Regions from separate parts of the Comamonas guangdongensis genome, predicted to be linked through region 3. Evidence: riboswitches for the same ligand, from Rfam matches in the RefSeq annotation. Region 3 holds a riboswitch; each other region holds the start of a gene.
The links. Region 3 has a riboswitch for cobalamin ahead of AB6724_RS12655 (ferredoxin-like domain-containing protein). Riboswitches for the same ligand answer to the same signal wherever they lie in the genome.
Positions count from the first base shown of each region.

Region 1: another riboswitch for cobalamin. It lies ahead of AB6724_RS16485 (TonB-dependent receptor domain-containing protein); the one in region 3 lies ahead of AB6724_RS12655 (ferredoxin-like domain-containing protein).
Region 2: another riboswitch for cobalamin. It lies ahead of AB6724_RS00925 (TonB-dependent receptor domain-containing protein); the one in region 3 lies ahead of AB6724_RS12655 (ferredoxin-like domain-containing protein).

Region 1 is NZ_JBFYGN010000021.1:20,191-25,463, reverse strand. Features, by position in the region: gene AB6724_RS16500 (hypothetical protein) at 1-131, opposite strand, end outside; gene AB6724_RS16495 (cell division protein ZapA) at 797-1,189, opposite strand; gene AB6724_RS16490 (DUF904 domain-containing protein) at 1,231-1,440, opposite strand; cobalamin riboswitch at 1,672-1,912, shown strand; gene AB6724_RS16485 (TonB-dependent receptor domain-containing protein) at 1,983-3,878, shown strand; gene AB6724_RS16480 (cobyrinic acid a,c-diamide synthase CobB) at 3,883-5,273, shown strand, end outside.
Region 2 is NZ_JBFYGN010000001.1:204,056-209,328, forward strand. Features, by position in the region: gene AB6724_RS00920 (FtsX-like permease family protein) at 1-2,042, opposite strand, end outside; cobalamin riboswitch at 2,108-2,334, shown strand; gene AB6724_RS00925 (TonB-dependent receptor domain-containing protein) at 2,400-4,313, shown strand; gene AB6724_RS00930 (Hsp20/alpha crystallin family protein) at 4,759-5,187, shown strand; gene AB6724_RS00935 (ABC transporter ATP-binding protein) at 5,220-5,273, opposite strand, start outside.
Region 3 is NZ_JBFYGN010000013.1:25,265-30,537, forward strand. Features, by position in the region: gene cobN (cobaltochelatase subunit CobN) at 1-741, shown strand, start outside; gene AB6724_RS12645 (magnesium chelatase ATPase subunit I) at 738-1,928, shown strand; gene AB6724_RS12650 (vWA domain-containing protein) at 1,967-2,599, shown strand; cobalamin riboswitch at 2,778-3,018, shown strand; gene AB6724_RS12655 (ferredoxin-like domain-containing protein) at 3,213-4,484, shown strand; gene AB6724_RS12660 (precorrin-8X methylmutase) at 4,468-5,097, shown strand; gene cobI (precorrin-2 C(20)-methyltransferase) at 5,108-5,273, shown strand, end outside.

The DNA.
Region 1 (5,273 bases), on a different contig from region 3:
CTGAAATCGGACTCAAGCACGACCCGGTAGGTCTTGGTGAAGACCTCCCAGTCCAGCTGCTTGGCGACATAGGTATGCAGGCGTACATAGGCTCGGTTTGCGCTTTTGGCCGTGGGGTTGATTTTCCTCATGATCCAGACTCCATAACGCTGACGTCGCTTGCCCAAGATTGACGAGTCACAATGCTTTGCAAGCAGTACTTCGTTGTATCAAGCGCTTACCTTGTCCGGTGTAGGCGCTTTTGCTGTCGCGGGATCAGTGGTTCAGACCAGGTCGCGCAAGCTGTCGTGCCTTGCCGCTGTAGCCGCCTATTGAGCAGGGCCAATCCGACACGGCGGTCAAGGGTGTTGCGGGGCCAGGGATGCCGTCGCCGGCGAGATGGAGAGAAGTCGCTGCGAGCCCGGGTGTCGCTGGCAAGCGCAAAAAAAAGCCCGCGCTGCGGGCTGATCTCGATAGGAAACCGAGGCCTGGGCTGTTGACTGGATTGGTATGGAGGCAGGCGCTATGCGAAGCCGCTCCGATGCAACAACCTGGTGATGTGCAAGGTGTCTGCAAACACCACCGGCTCGTCATCCTGAACCGGGGGTTCAGGTGGGCGAGGGCAACCTATCGTTGGGTTCATCTGACGCGAGACGATCACGCTCAATAGGTGATGTACCAAGCCCGTGCTCGTGGAGCATTGGTTCAAGGAAATATAAAAACCGGCAGATTTGCAGACGGTTTTATTCTACCGGTGATTGCCGAGGTCCAGACAGCAAAACCGCTTTGTTCCTATGTTTTCAGACTTTCACAATTCTCAGAGCAGCCGGGCATCGCTCTCCAGCGCCTGGTCCAGCCTGAGCACCAGCTGCTCGGCCAGCTCCTGCTGGCGCTGCTGCTCGGCCCTGACCGTTTCGCTGACTTCCTCGGCGGGCTGCTGCCGGGCCTGCTGCTCCTGCATCAGGGCCTGCATTTCGGCCTGGGCGCTGGCCATATGGGCTTGCTGGGCGTCGCGATCGAGTACGTCAAAAGCCATGTTGAGTGCCGCCAGCACCGCCACGCGCTCGCGCGATCGGACCTTGCCGCTGTCGCGAATGCGGGTCATGGCCTCGTCCACGCGGCGCACGGCTTCCTGCACGCGTTCTTCTTGACCATCGGGGCAGGTCAGCACATAGCTTTGCTGCATGATTTGCACATCGATCTGCTTCATGGGCGTCTGTGGCGGGGTCTGGTGATGGGAGGGGACGGAGGTCACTCTCCCTGGTTGGCGGGCAGGCGCTCGATCAGTGCATCCACGCGTGCGCGCGCAGCCTGAAGACGCAGGCGCAGCAGATCGCGCTCCTGGGTCAGGGCGGCGACCTGGTCGGAGAGCAAGGCATTGGTGCGCTGCAGTTCCTCGTGGCGAACCAGCAGACGCTCCACGCGCTCGGCAATGAGATCAAGAGAAGGCTGGGGGGTCATAGACTCTGCCATTGTAGGTCTTGCAGTCTGTGGATGGGCATTAATGTGCAGGCAAATCCGCAGTCTCGGTGCCGCCGGGTGGGCTGCCTGAGAACCTTAGTCGGAAAAGCGTCTGATTTCTCCCAAAATCGTAGCGCCCCGCGCATGTCGTATCTGCGCCAAGGACATTTTTAACGTAAGAAATCGTCACCCGATTCCTCCGAATGGAGGATGAAGCGCTGTATTAACTCATTACAATGCGCCGCTGTTGGTGCTCGGAGCCGCTTTTCTGCGGCCCCAGTTCAACGGGAAGCAGGGAGGTGTCCGCCGATTCACGGGCGCACCGAGCCTGCGCTGCCCCCGCAACGGTCGGCGAATGGAGTGCCTGCGCACCCGCCTCTTCCTTCCATAGCCACTGGCGTCTGCGCGCTGGGAAGGCTGGCAAGAGGACGATTCGCCTAGCCCGGATACCGGCCAACAGTGGTGTGCCAGCTTTTTTGCTCGCATGTGTTGCCCATCGTCGGCGGGTAGGCTGGCGGGGGCGTCTTCGTTGTTTGCTTTCCATGAGTTCGCAATATTCGCCTCTGTGCGCCGATGCACAGACGGTTTCGGGCGCGCGCGCCTCTTTCGCTCTTCGTTCCACCGGGCTGGCCGCGGCGCTGGTTTGCATGGCCTGCGCCGCACAGGCCCAGCAGCTCGCTCTGGCCCTGGGCGAGACCGTGGTGACTGCCAACCGCATCGAGCAGCCCCTGTCGGATCTGGTGGCCGACATGTCCATCGTGGATCGTCAAACCATCGAAACCGCCGGCGCGGCGGGCGTGGCCGATGTGCTGGCGCGCCTGCCCGGCGTACAGATGGTGCGCACGGGCGGCGTAGGCTCCAACACCAGCGTCTATCTGCGCGGTGCCGAGACTCGCTTTACGGCTGTGTATATCGATGGTGTGCGCATTGACTCCCAGTCCACGGGGGGCGCCTCGTGGCAGGACATTCCGCTGGAAGCGATCGACCGCATCGAAGTGCTGCGCGGCCCCGCGGCAGCGGTCTACGGTTCGGATGCGATTGGCGGCGTGGTGCAAATCTTCACCAAGAAGGGCGAGGGCAAACCCACTCCCTATGTGGGCCTGGGCTGGGGCAGCCGCGGCACGGTGAAGGCGCAGACCGGCATCAGCGGCGGCCAGAACGGCTGGGACTACAGCCTGGGCGCCTCGCATGCCAGCAGCAACGGCTTCGATGCCAGGACCGTGCCCGGCTTCAACCCCGACGCCGATGGCTACCGCAACAATGCTTTCAATGGCCGCATCGGCTATCAGATCACGCCCAACCAGCGCGTGGAAGCCACGGCGCTGAGCAGCTATATGAATGCGGGCTACGACGCCACCGTCTCCAAGACGGCGCCCATGGCCGATGATCGCAGCATCTACAAGATGAGTGCACTAGGCCTGAACTGGCAGGCCAAGTGGAGCGACGTCTACAGCACGCGTCTGCAGTACACCCAGTCGCGCGACTATTACGAGACCCGCCCCTCGCCCTACAAGACCGACACGCGCCTGCACAACTATCTGTTCCAGAACGAATGGAAGCTGGGTGTGCAGACCGTGACGGCTGCACTGGAGCGCCGCGAGGACAGCCTGGTCAACGGCAATATCGACCGCTCGCGTTCGCAGAACGCGCTGGCCCTGGGCTATGGCCTGCATTCGGGCAAGCACACGCTGCAGCTCAATGCCCGCCATGACCGCGACAGCGAATTTGGCGGCAACACCACGGGCAGCGCCGCCTATGGCTATGAATTCCTGCCCCACTGGCGGGCCACGGCCTCGGCGGGCAATGCTTTCCGCGCGCCCACGCTGTACCAGCGCTTCAGCATGTATGGCGACTCCTCGCTGCAGCCCGAAAAAGCCCGCAATGTGGAACTGGGCCTGAAATGGGGCAAGGGCAGCGACAGCTTCTCGGCCACGGTCTACCGCAACAATGTCTCCAACCTCATCAATTACGTAGGCAAGACCGGCACCTGCCCCGGCAACGTGGGCGCTTTTGGCGGCTGCTATGCCAACGTCGCCAATGCCCGCTATGAAGGGATCACCTTCGCCGCCAGCACCCGTATCGGCGTGGTGAACCTGCAGGGCTCGGTGGATTTCCAGAACCCGCGCGACACGGGCAAGGATCTGCAACTGGCGCGCCGCTCCAAGCGCTACGCCAATCTGTCCGCCGACACCCTGGTGGCGGGCTGGAAGCTGGGCGTGGAGATGCAGATGGCCGGCAGGCGCTTTGACGATGCGGCCAACAAATACGTGCTGGGCGGCTACACCCTCTGGAATCTGAGCGCGCAAAAGCAGCTGAGCCGCCAGTGGAGCCTGGTCGCACGCCTGAACAATCTGAGCGACAAAACCTACGAGCTGGCCCGCACCTATGCCACCGAAGGCCGCAGCGCCTATGTGGGCGTGACCTGGACCGGCAACTGAAGCCATGACCAGTTCCTCCTTGATGCCGGCAACCCGCTGCCCCGCGCTGCTGATCAGCTCCACGGCCTCGGGCCAGGGCAAGACCACGCTGACAGCAGCCCTGGCCCGGTTGCATGCACGCCAGGGCCGCAAGGTCAGAGTGTTCAAGTGCGGGCCGGATTTTCTCGATCCGTACTGGCATGAACTGGCCAGCGGCGCGGCCGTGCATTCGGTGGACCTGTGGATGACGGGCGAGGCCGATGTGCGCGCCCGTCTGCATGCGGCCGCGCAGGAGGCGGACCTGATTCTGGTCGAGGGCGTGATGGGTCTGTTCGACGGCAGTCCCAGCGCGGCCGATCTGGCGCAGTTGTTGGGCCTGCCCGTGCTGGCCGTGGTCGATGCTTCGGCCATGGCAGGCACGTTCGGTGCGCTGGCCTACGGGCTGCAGCACTATCAGCCCGGCATGCGCTGGGCGGGGCTTGTCGCCAACCGGGTGGCCAGCGGCCACCATGCCGATCTGCTGCAGCGGGGGCTGCGCGACCCCGCCATGTGGCAAGGCACCATGCCGGCCGTGCAAATCGGGGATGCGCCGCGGGCCAGGTCGGCGGCGCTGCTGCCCGAGCGGCACCTGGGCCTGGTCGCCGCCCATGAGCTGCCGGATGCGCTGCAGCGCCTGGATGCCGCGGCCGATGCGCTGGCGCAGACGCCGCTGGGCCAGCGTCCCTGGGATGCCGTGGATGGGGGGGCTAGCTGGCAGGATTGGTGCGTGGACTTTGCCGGGTCCGATGCCGCCCCGCCGGAAGTCGGCCCCTGGCTGGCGGGCCGCCGCATTGCGATTGCACGGGACTCGGCTTTTTCGTTCATCTATCCGGCCAACCTGGACTGTCTGCGCGCCATGGGCGCCGAGCTGGTGTTTTTCTCGCCATTGGCCGGGGAAGGGCTGCCGGCCTGCGATGCCCTGTGGCTGCCCGGCGGCTACCCGGAACTGCATGCGGCGGCGCTACAGGCCAACCAGGCCCTGCGCGCCGGCATCGCGCAGCATGTGGCGCAGGACAAGCCTGTGTGGGCCGAATGCGGCGGCATGCTGGCGCTGTGCGAGTCGGTGACGGATCCGGCCGGCGCCACCTTGCCTCTGTGGGGCGTGCTGCCCGCCCGGGTCGTCATGCAGACCCGGCTGGGCGGACTGGGCATGCAGCAGCTGGCGCTGGAGGCGGGCGTGCTGCGCGGTCATACCTTTCACTACAGCCGGCTGGAGACGGCCATGCGGGAGCAGACCCGCAGCAGCCGCCCCGGCGCGCCGGTCCAGGCCGATCGCGGCGAAGCGCTGTATGTGCAGGGCAGCCTGCGCGCCAGCTATTTCCATGCCTGGTTCCCTTCATGTCCCGCAGCCGCAGCCCGGCTGTTCGGCGGGACGTC
Region 2 (5,273 bases), on a different contig from region 3:
TGCCAGTCCATGGCCACGGCGCCGAACTGGCGCACATAGTCGCGCCAGATGCCCGCTATGTAGAACGAAGCCGAGGGCCGGGCATGGGTCTTGCGGCTGAAAGCCTCTGCCAGCAAAGGCCAGTCGTCGCCGATTTTCAACCCATAGAGCTGGGCCAGGGCTTCGCTGATATGCACCGGTATGCCGCTGTGCGGCGTGCGCAGCGGCCCCGCCACCCATGGCAGCTGCTGGGCCTGTTCGCCCTTGAGCGAGCGAATCAGCAGGCTGATGGCCGGCTGCTCGGGGCTGAGCGCCAGGGTGTTGCTGCGCATGGCCTGGGCATGCTCAACCGCGGGCAGGCGCGCAATGCGCGCCGCGGCATCGGCGGGCAACAGGGCCGCATCCACGCGGCTGGAGCCGCCGGCGGCGCGGATATACAGCGGCGCGGGCAGCACGGCATCGAGCCATTCCATCATGCTGCCGCGAAAGCTGGTGACCATCACCGTCAGCGCCACGGCCAGGCTGAGGCTGGCCACCACGCCGCCCACGGCCACGGTGGTGGAGCTGCGCATGCGCCGTGCGCGCTCCAGCGCCAGCATGCCCAGCGGGTTCCGGGAAAGTCCTGCAGGCAGCAGGCCTAGCACGGAGCCCAGCAGCCAGGGCAGGGCCGCCATGCCGCCCAGCAGCAGCAAGCCCACGGCCGCATAGGCGGCCAAGGGAATGCCGGCAACCGGCGGCATAAAGGCCAGGCCCGCGCTGGCCAGCAGCAGCGCCAGCGCGGGCCAGAAGCGCGGCGGCTTTTCATGCGTGTTGCCCAGGCCCTTGAGAGTGGCAGCAGGCAGCAGGTCCATGGCCGAACGCGCGGGCCACCAGGCGCCGGCCAGCGTGGCGGCGATGCCCTGCAGTCCAAAGACCAGGGCGGCAGCAGGACTCCACTGCAGCGCCGGCTGCACGCCCGCAAAAAAGCCGCCGCCCAGATCCCCGCCCAGCATCTGCAGAGCGCCCCAGGCCAGCCCGCTGCCCAGCGCAATGCCGGCCGCGCTGCCCACGGCGCCCAGCGCCAGGGCCTCCAGCAGCACCAGCGCCAGGCGCTGGCGCGGCGTGGCACCGAGCACGGCCAGCAGCGCAAACTGCGGCGCGCGCTGGGCCACGCTGAGCGCGAGTACCGAGAACACCAGAAAGGCTCCGGTGAACAAGGCCACCAGGGCCAGCACCGTGAGGTTGACGCGGTAGGCGCGAGACATCTGGCCCACCCGCTGCTGTTCGTCGCCGGGCTGCTGGATCAGTATCTGGCTCTGCCACGCGGGCAGGGCGCGCAGCTCCGCCGCCACCTGGCTGCGTGCTGCGTTGTCGGCCAGCAGCAGATCGATCCGGTCCAGTTGTTGAAAGCGCTGCAGCTTTTCCTGCAGGGCGGCGATGTCCATGACGGCCACGGGAGCGCCCGTGGCCGCTACCGTGCCGGCGATGCGCAGGGTCTGCAGCCGGCCGTTGAGCAGCCAGTGCATTGCGGTGTTGGACGCCCGTTCGGGGCTCAGCTGCAGGGCCTGCAGCGCCGCGGCGTTGAGGAAGACCGCATCGGGCGCGAACAGATCGAGCCGGTCGCTGCCCGCAAACAGCTGTGGCATCAGGGCCGGCGCCACGGGCGCGAGCTTGGTGGCATCGCTGCCCAGCACGCGCAGCGCCGTGCCCCGGGCCGCGCCCTGAGTAGTGCGGGCATCTGCGTCTGGCGCAGGGCGGTCGGCGTCCGCTGCGGGCAGCAGCACCGTGGTCTCGAGCCAGGGAACGGCGGCCGCCACGCCCCGGGTCCGTGCCACCTGCGCATAAAGCTCCAGCGGCAAGCCGTCCTGCATGGCGTGCAGCTGCAGATCGGGTTGGCCGTTGACGCTGCGCACCGCGCGCGAGAACTCGTCCAGAGCCGACTGGTTGATTACATGCACCGCAAAGCCCAGGGCCACGCCCAGCATGATGGCGAGCAGGGCCGTCGCCGTGCGCCAGGGATGCTGGCGCAGTTCCTGCCAGGAGAAGCTGGCCAGCAGCTGCAGAAGCGGAGAGTGGAACAACACGGCTGGGGACTATCGGTCGAAATGGCGCCCTGCATCTGCAGGCGGAGGAGCAAGTATGCGGCATCGCTAAAATAGAGGGTTTTGGTGCTCGCGGCGTTGTTCTGACGCAGCAGTTAAACGGGAAACATGGAGGTCTGCGTTCCCGCGGACTCAGCATGTACTGCCCCCGCAACAGTGAGTGCACAGGTGAAGAACCAAGCTGTCTACCGCAGCCACTGAAGCGCATAGCGCTTTGGGAAGGCCTGGCAGTGAGTGCATCAGTCTGGATACCGGCCAAAGATGTGCCAGGGCTTGCGAGAGCTTCTGGTGGGGGTCGCATCTGGCGGGGACGCCAGTGTCAACGGTTCAAGAATTTTTATGCATAGCTCCAGTTCCCTGCACCCGGGCGGCCTGCCCATGGCCGCAGCTTTTTCCGCACTTCTGACCTGGGCGGCCGCTGCCGCCATGACGCTGTGTTCCGTCACGGCCCGGGCGCAGTCTGTGGTTGCCGGCGAACAGCGCATGGCCGAAACCGTGGTCACGGCCACGCGCTCCGCCATCTCGGTCGACGAGACCCTGGCCGATGTGGCCGTGATCTCCCAGGAACAGATCGAGTCCATGGCTCCGGTACGCTCGGCGGCCGAGCTGCTGCAGCGTCTGGCCGGAGGAGTGCAGCTGTCCAGCAACGGCGGCCGCGGTGCGGCGCAAAGCGTGTTTCTGCGTGGCACGGCCAGCACCCAGACGCTGCTGCTGATCGACGGCGTGCGCTATGGCTCGGCCACCATGGCGGCCCCGGTGCTGGAGAACCTGCCGCTGGAGATGATAGAGCGCATCGAAGTGGTCAAAGGTCCGGCATCCGCACTCTATGGCAGCGAAGCGATAGGCGGTGTGATCCAGGTCTTCACCAAGCGCGGTGCGGATGCCGGCAAGCCCTTCCTCGGCAATGCCTCGGTGACCGCCGGCGAGAACGGCTACAAGGCGGCGTCGGCAGGGCTGCGCGGTGCGCAGGGCGGGTTCGGCTACCAGATTGGCCTGAACCGCCTGGTGGACCACGGCTTCTCGGCAACCAACCCCAAGGCCGGCCCCTATACCTACAACCCCGACCGCGACGGCTTTGACCAGACCTCGGTGAATCTGGGTCTGGGCTATGCGCTCAACAGCGACTGGCGCGTGGACACGAATTTCCTGCAGTCCGAGGGCCGCGTGCATACGGACTCGGGCCTTGGCTCCAATCCCTATTCCGACCTGAAGACCCGGGTGGCCAAGCTCAAGCTCACCGGCAAGGTGCTAGCCGACTGGACCACCTATGTCTCCGTGGGCCAGTCGCGCGACGAGCAGAGGAATTTTGGCTCGCCCTATGGCGACAGCCATTTCAACACCACCCAGCTCGAGTACAAATGGGACAACGAGATCCGTACCATGCTGGGCACGGTGCTGGCGGGGGCCGAGCGGCTGGAGCAGAAGGTCGATGTTTCCAGCGACTATGCCGTGACCCGCCGCAGCATCAATGCGGTGTTTCTGGGCCTCAACGGCAGCACGGGCCGCCACTCCTGGCAGGGGAATGTGCGCCGTGACGACAACTCGCAGTTCGGCGGCATGACCACCTATGGCCTGAGCTACGGCTACGAGCTCATCCAGGGCCTGCGTGCCTATGCCTCGCACGGCAAGAGCATGCGCGCGCCGTCGTTCAATGATTTGTACTATGTGGACCCCAGCTATCCCATGTACAACGGCAATCCCCATCTGCGCCCCGAGGAAGGCCGCAACAACGAGATCGGACTGCAGTGGAGCCAGGGCATTCATCGCGCCAAGCTGCTGCACTTCGACAACAAGGTCAGCAACCTGATTGCCTTCGGCAGCACCGGCATGAGCAATCTGCAAGGCGAGACCCGCCTCAAGGGCTGGAGCCTGGGGTACGGCCTCAATGTCGATGGCTGGGGCGCGTCGCTGAACTACGACTACCTCGACGCCAAGCAGGCCGACGGCCGGCCGGTGCTGCGCCGGGCCAAGAACCAGTTCGCGCTGAATCTGGACAAGCGCCTGGGAGCCTGGAAGCTCGGCGGCAGCCTGCTGCATGTGTCCAGCCGCCAGGACACGGACTTCAACACCTACACCACGGTGACCCTGCCCGCCTATACCACCGTGGATCTGTATGCCGAATACCGCATCAATCCCGAGTGGTCGCTGCAGGCCCGCGTGGCCAATGTGGCCAACAAGCACTACGAAACCGTCTACGGCTTCAACCAGCTGGGCCGCGCAGGCTATCTGACGCTCAAGTGGGCCATGCGTTGATGCGTGGGTGGAGCGAGCCTGAGAAAGCGCTGCGCTCACTGTGGGCCGGGGCGGTAGAACCGTAGCGCATCATCTCTTTGCTACCTCCGGCCACGGAGAGCGTATTTGCGCTGGGTGCCTGCCAGTGTATGGTCGGCGTTAACGAGTTTGGGAACTGACGCCGCAGACGCTTGCTTGATGGCGAGCGGGCCGCTTTGGGCCATGTGACTGAAAGTGTCTGTATTGCGGTTTCGTTGATTTGCGTCAAACCTCTGGCAGTGGCGCTCCGGTGGGCAGCCAGCGCGCTTGAAGTCAGTCTGGATATTCCTCAGAATAAAAACAGAGACTGCTCCATCGTGCGGGCTGCGGGCGCCGCCGTCCGGTGCGGAACAGTCTTGGGCCATGCCTTCGAAGGCCGGTTCGTGGGCTCCAGAGGGCACATCGTGTTTTTCAAAGGAGATCTGTCATGAATGCATTGGTTGGTCGCGGCGGATTGTTCGACGACTTCTTCAAGGATATGAATCCCGGCTTCTATGTTCGCCCTCTGCACGGCGATCCTCTGCCAGCGCCGTCGCAGATACGTCTCGATGTGAAGGAGAACGCCCAAGCCTATACGGTGCAGGCCGAACTGCCCGGCGTACCCAAGGAGGACATCCATGTCTCTATAGACGGCAACGTGGTGAGCTTGCGCGCCGAGGTCACGCAAAAGGATGAGCAGACCAAGGAAGACAAAGTACTGCGCTCCGAACGCTATTTCGGAGCGGTGGAGCGTAGCTTCCAGCTGCCCGTGGAAATCGACGCTGCCCAGTCCAAAGCCAGGTACGAGAATGGCGTGTTGACACTGACCCTGCCCAAGAAACTGGGCGGCCAGGCACGGCGCCTAGCGGTCGAATAGGCGTTTTGCGGGCGTAGCCCTGGCGGCGTGCTTCAGGTGCTTGCGGCAGTTTCCTGAGTCTGCATGCCGACGGCCGTCAAGCGCAG
Region 3 (5,273 bases):
CGCGAACAGGCGCTGTGGCGCGTTTTCGGAGCGCCCACCGGCAGTTACGGTGCCAGCATGCATGAGCTGCTGCGTACCGGCCAGTGGACCGATGCAGGCGACTTTGCACGCCACTATCTGCACTGGGGCGCCTACGCCTACGGCCAGCAGGCCGATGGCGTGCCGGCCCGCGCCGCGCTGGAGCGGCGTCTGCAGGCACTCGATGTGGTGCTGCAGAACCAGGACAGCCGCGAGCATGACCTGCTGGACTCCAGCGAGTACTACCAGCATCAGGGCGGCATGGTGGCGGCCGTGCGCCATCTGGGCGGTGCCGAGCCTGCCGTCTATCACGGCGACCATGGCAACCCTCAGTCGGCCAGAATTCGCTCCCTGGCCGAGGAGATCGGTCGCGTGGTGCGCGCCCGCGTCACCAATCCCAAGTGGATTGCCGGCGCCATGCGCCACGGCTACAAGGGCGCCTTCGAGATGGCGGCCACGGTGGACTATCTGTTTGGCTTCGATGCCACTACGGCGCTGGTCTCGGATGCCCACTACGCCATGGTCACCGAGGCTTATGTGCAGGATGATGCCGTGCGTCAGTTCATGCGCCGACACAATCCCCAGGCGCTGGGCGATATCGTCTCGCGTCTGCTGGAAGCCATAGACCGTGGCATGTGGGAGCAGCCCGGCGCGCTGCACCAGTGCCTGCTCGCCCAGATGCTGGAGCACGAAGAATTCATGGAAGGACAACTTTCCCAATGAGCCCGAACCACGATCCGGCACCCGTATTTCCACTCTCGGCCATACAAGGCCAGCCCGCGCTGGTGCAGGCCTTGCTGCTGGCCGCGATCGAGCCGCTGCTGGGAGGCGTGCTGATTCAGGGCCCGCGCGGCACGGCCAAGTCCACGGCGGCACGCGCGCTCGCAGATGTGCTGGCACCCGCGCCGTTTGTGACCTTGCCGCTGGGCGCGGCTATCGAGCATGTGATCGGCAGCCTGGACCTGGCCAAGGCGCTGGCAGGCAACGAGCTGGCTTTTGCGCCGGGCCTTGTCGCCAAGGCACACAAGGGCGTGCTCTATGTCGATGAAATCAATCTGCTGCCCGACGCCATCGTCGATGTACTGCTGGACGTGGCGGCATCGGGCGTGAACCGCATAGAGCGCGACGGCATCTCGCACAGCCATGCGGCGCGCTTTGTGCTGATCGGCACCATGAACCCCGAAGAAGGCATGCTGCGCCCCCAGCTGCTGGACCGGCTGGGCCTGTGCGTGCAGCTAGGCAACGCGCAAGATCCCCAGCTGCGCAGCAGCATCGTCAAGGCCAGGCTGCGCTTTGATCTGGATCCTCAGGCCTTTGTGCGCTCCCATGCGGCCCAGCAACTGCAGATCAGCGAGCGCCTGACACAGGCCCGCGACCGCTGTCGCGATGCCACCGAGCTGCCCTGGACCGATGCCGTCCATGAGGCCGTGGCCCGGCAGTGCATTGCCGCCCAGGTCGATGGTCTGCGCGCCGACCTGGTCATGCTGCGCGCCGCCCGTGCGCTGGCGGCCTGGCAAGGCTGCCCGGCCATCACGCCAGAGCATGCGGCAGAGGTCGCCCCTTTGGTGCTGCTGCACCGCACAGGCCGGCCGCATCCAGCCAGCAACCCAAGCCGGTCCGCACAGCCAACGGCCTCCACGCCTCCCAGCCCTGCTGTTCGCCCTCCTGCCCCGTCCGCCGCCGGCCCAGATGCAGAGGTCGGCACCCAGGCGCCCTCACCCAATGCCCAATCCTCTCTGCCCCAGGAAGCAGGGCCGGCCCCGGGCCTGAAGCAGCCGCCAGCGGACTGGGGCCAGCCTCGGCCTATCGGCAGCGCGGCCTTTGATGCGCAACAGGCCGATGCCATGGCACAGGCCGCCCTGGAGGCTCTGGCCGCAAAAAAAGCCCGAGCCCCCGGCTCGCAGCGCTGAGCGCCGGCCGGGGGCAAGCCGCTACCGCCAGCCATGGCGTGGCACTGGCCGGCCATGGAGCACCCTCTGCACGAAAAATAGCTGGCGCATCCGTCGACTGGCCCGCCACCTTGCGCGCGCGCCAGAACCGGCCATTGGCCCCCGAACATCTGCGCTGGCGTCAGCCCGAGAGGCCTTCGCGCAGCCAGCACCTGTTTTTGCTGGACTGCTCGGCCTCCATGGTGGAAAGCGGCGCGTTTGCGCAAGCCAAGGGACTGCTGCTGCAATGGCTGCGCTGGGCCTATCTGCAGCGCGAATCCGTGGCCCTGCTGTGCTTTGGCGCGGCTCAGGTGCGCTGGCTGCTTGAGCCCACGCGAGCTCCGCGCTGGAATGCAGATCTGATCGAGCCTTTGACGGGCGGTGGAGGCACGCCGCTGGCTTCTGCCTTGCAAGCGGCCTGGGACATGGCAGCCAGATATCCGCAACAGCCTTCCTGCCTGTGGGTGATCAGCGACTTCCGCAGCCCCGATGTGCTGCAGCTCAAGCAGCAGCCGGCACCCGCCGCAGCGCAGATATGGGTGGACTGTGAAGCGCCGTCAGGCGGCGCGCAACGCCGGTTTGACGGTGCCGAGCGACTGGCTAAGGCCTGGCCCGGCTCGCTGCGGCTGCCACTCGAAATATCGGCCCGATAAGCCTTTCGCACCCATACGGCAAGCGATACAAGCTATCTGTTTTTTGGGAATCGGCAGGCGCAGGCAGGTTTCGCAGGCATTCCAGAATTTGCCGGCCCGCCTCGTCGCCAAGCGGGTCAGGGCAAGAGAGCATCGAGGAAGCTCGCCGGAGTGGATTCCGAGCACTGCGATATCGCGTAAGATCCGTGCCACCACAGGTGCCTCATGGCGTGTTCTACGCCCTGGGGTGAAACGAGAAGCAGGTGATTGGACGCTCCATCAATCCTGCACTGCACCCGCAACGGTAATCAGAGATATAGAGATGCACGCCCTGGCTCACGGCCACGGCAGTCACTGCGAAAGCGGGAAGGCGCATCGAAATTCCACCTCGCAAGGTGGGCTCTGTAAGTCCGGAGACCGGCCTGATGTGTACAAGGCGCAGCGGGATTGCATGTGACTTGATAGGCCTGCACAGGCGTGCGCCAATCATCTGCATTTTTCCCCTGCACATTTCGTTTGTCTGGCCCGGGTACCGGCCATACCGACTGTGGATATCGCATGTTGCATGGAAATTACGGATCGAGTATGCCCTGGCGGGCCGGCTGTGCGCTGGCCGCACGGCATGGAGCAGAGCTTGTCCAGCCCTGACTCCATCCAGATTCGCGGCTGGTGCCCGAGCACATGGAGGCCCATGCAGGCGCAGGACGGCTGGATTGTGCGGGTGCGTCCCCATTGCGCATCGCTGACTGCCGCGCAATGGCTGGTACTGGCCAAACTTGCACAGACCCATGCCGCCCCCCAGATCGAACTGACCCGATTGGGCAATGTGCAGCTGCGCGGCGTGCATGAATCGGCCCTGCCCGCCCTGCGCTCAGAGCTCATCGCCTCAGGGCTGGCCCCTGCCGATGAACAGGCTGATCTGGCTCCGGCCGTGCACTGCACTCCCTTCTATGCCACGGGAGATCGCAGCCATGCGCTGGCGCAGGCGCTGTCTGCGGCGGCGGTCAGGTATCTAAGCCCTCTGGCTCTGCGGAAGCAGAGCGCAGGTGCCCTGCCCGGCAAATTCGGCATGCTGGTGGATGATCCGGAGCGGCGGCTACGCAGCATGAGCTCGGACCTGCATTTATGGGCGGCCCATGACGGCAGCTACGGCCTGGCTCTCGGTCAGGCGGATGAATGCTATTACTTTGAGAGCGACGAACATGCGGTGCAGGCGGCAATACAGGTCGCCCGGTGGTTTGCCCGTGAGCGCATGACGTCCGCAGCCCGGCCCGCTGCCCGTTTGCACCATCTTCTGAAGTCCCGCACGCCCAATGCACCGGCCCTCGGAGCTGCGCGGCATTACGCCATCTGGGCCAATGAAGGCGCCGGGCCGCTGCGGCCTGGAACGCCCAATCCGCAAGGCCTGCTCATCGGAGCTCCCCTCGGTCGCGTGGATGCCCCGGCCATGCAGAAGCTGGCAGCCGGCTTGCCCGCGCACTCCGAGATTCGGGTAACACCCTGGAAATCTCTCCTGGTGCTGCATGAGGAATCGCCTGCGCCTGTTCCTCTGCGCCATGCATCGCAATGGATTACCCGGCCCACGGACATGCGCTTGCGAGTTTCAGCCTGCACCGGCGCCCCCGGATGCCCGCAAGCCCATATTCCTGCCCAGTCCATGGCCTTGCAAATTGCAGACTGGCTGCTGGCCGACCAGCATCTTCACATCAGCGGCTGCGCCAAGCTTTGCGCGCTGCCTGCCGATGCCACTCACATTGTGTTTGCCGGCACCGATGCCAGCGGGCAGGTCTGGCTCAACACAGGCCCTGCTGGGCCACAACAACGGCCCCTGCCTGCGACCCGGTATCGGGCGTCGAGCTCCGATCTCCACGATATACAGCAACAGCTCCATGACCCACACCTATGAAAAGCGCGGTGAAGAGATTTACCGGCAATCGTTCAGCATCATCCGCCGCGAGGCAGATCTGAAACGTTTTAGCACGCTGGAAGAGCGTGTCGCCTGCCGCATGATCCATGCCGCCGGCATGGTGGAGCTGGCATCCCACATCCACTTTTCACCGAACTTCGCAGAAGTCGCTGAGGCGGCCTTGCAACGCGGCGCCCCGGTGCTCTGTGATGCACGCATGGTCAGCGAAGGCATCACGCGCAAGCGTTTGCCGGCCGGCAATCCCATCATCTGCACCCTGCAGGACCCGCGCGTGCCCGCGCTGGCAGCGGAAATCGGCAATACCCGCAGCGCGGCTGCGCTGGAGCTGTGGCGCGAGCATCTGGACGGTGCCGTGGTGGCCATCGGCAACGCCCCCACGGCCCTGTTTCACCTGCTCAACATGTTGCAGGACCCCGGCTGCCCACGTCCTGCGGCCATCATCGGCTGCCCCGTGGGCTTTGTGGGAGCGGCGGAGTCCAAGGACGCGCTGCGCGAATGGGGACAAGTTCCCTTCGCCATCGTCCAGGGCCGCCTTGGCGGCTCGGCGATCACCGTGGCCGCCGTCAACGCGCTGGCCACGCCGCTGGAGTGAAGGAAACACCATGAACCTCGGGAAGATTGTCTGTGTGGGCCTGGGTCCTGGCGATCCGGAAATGATGAGCGTGAAAGCCGACCGCCTGCTGCGCAATGCACGCCATGTGGCTTATTTCCGCAAGCGCGGCCATCCCGGCAAGGCAAGGCAGCTGGTCAATGGCCTGCTGCATGCCG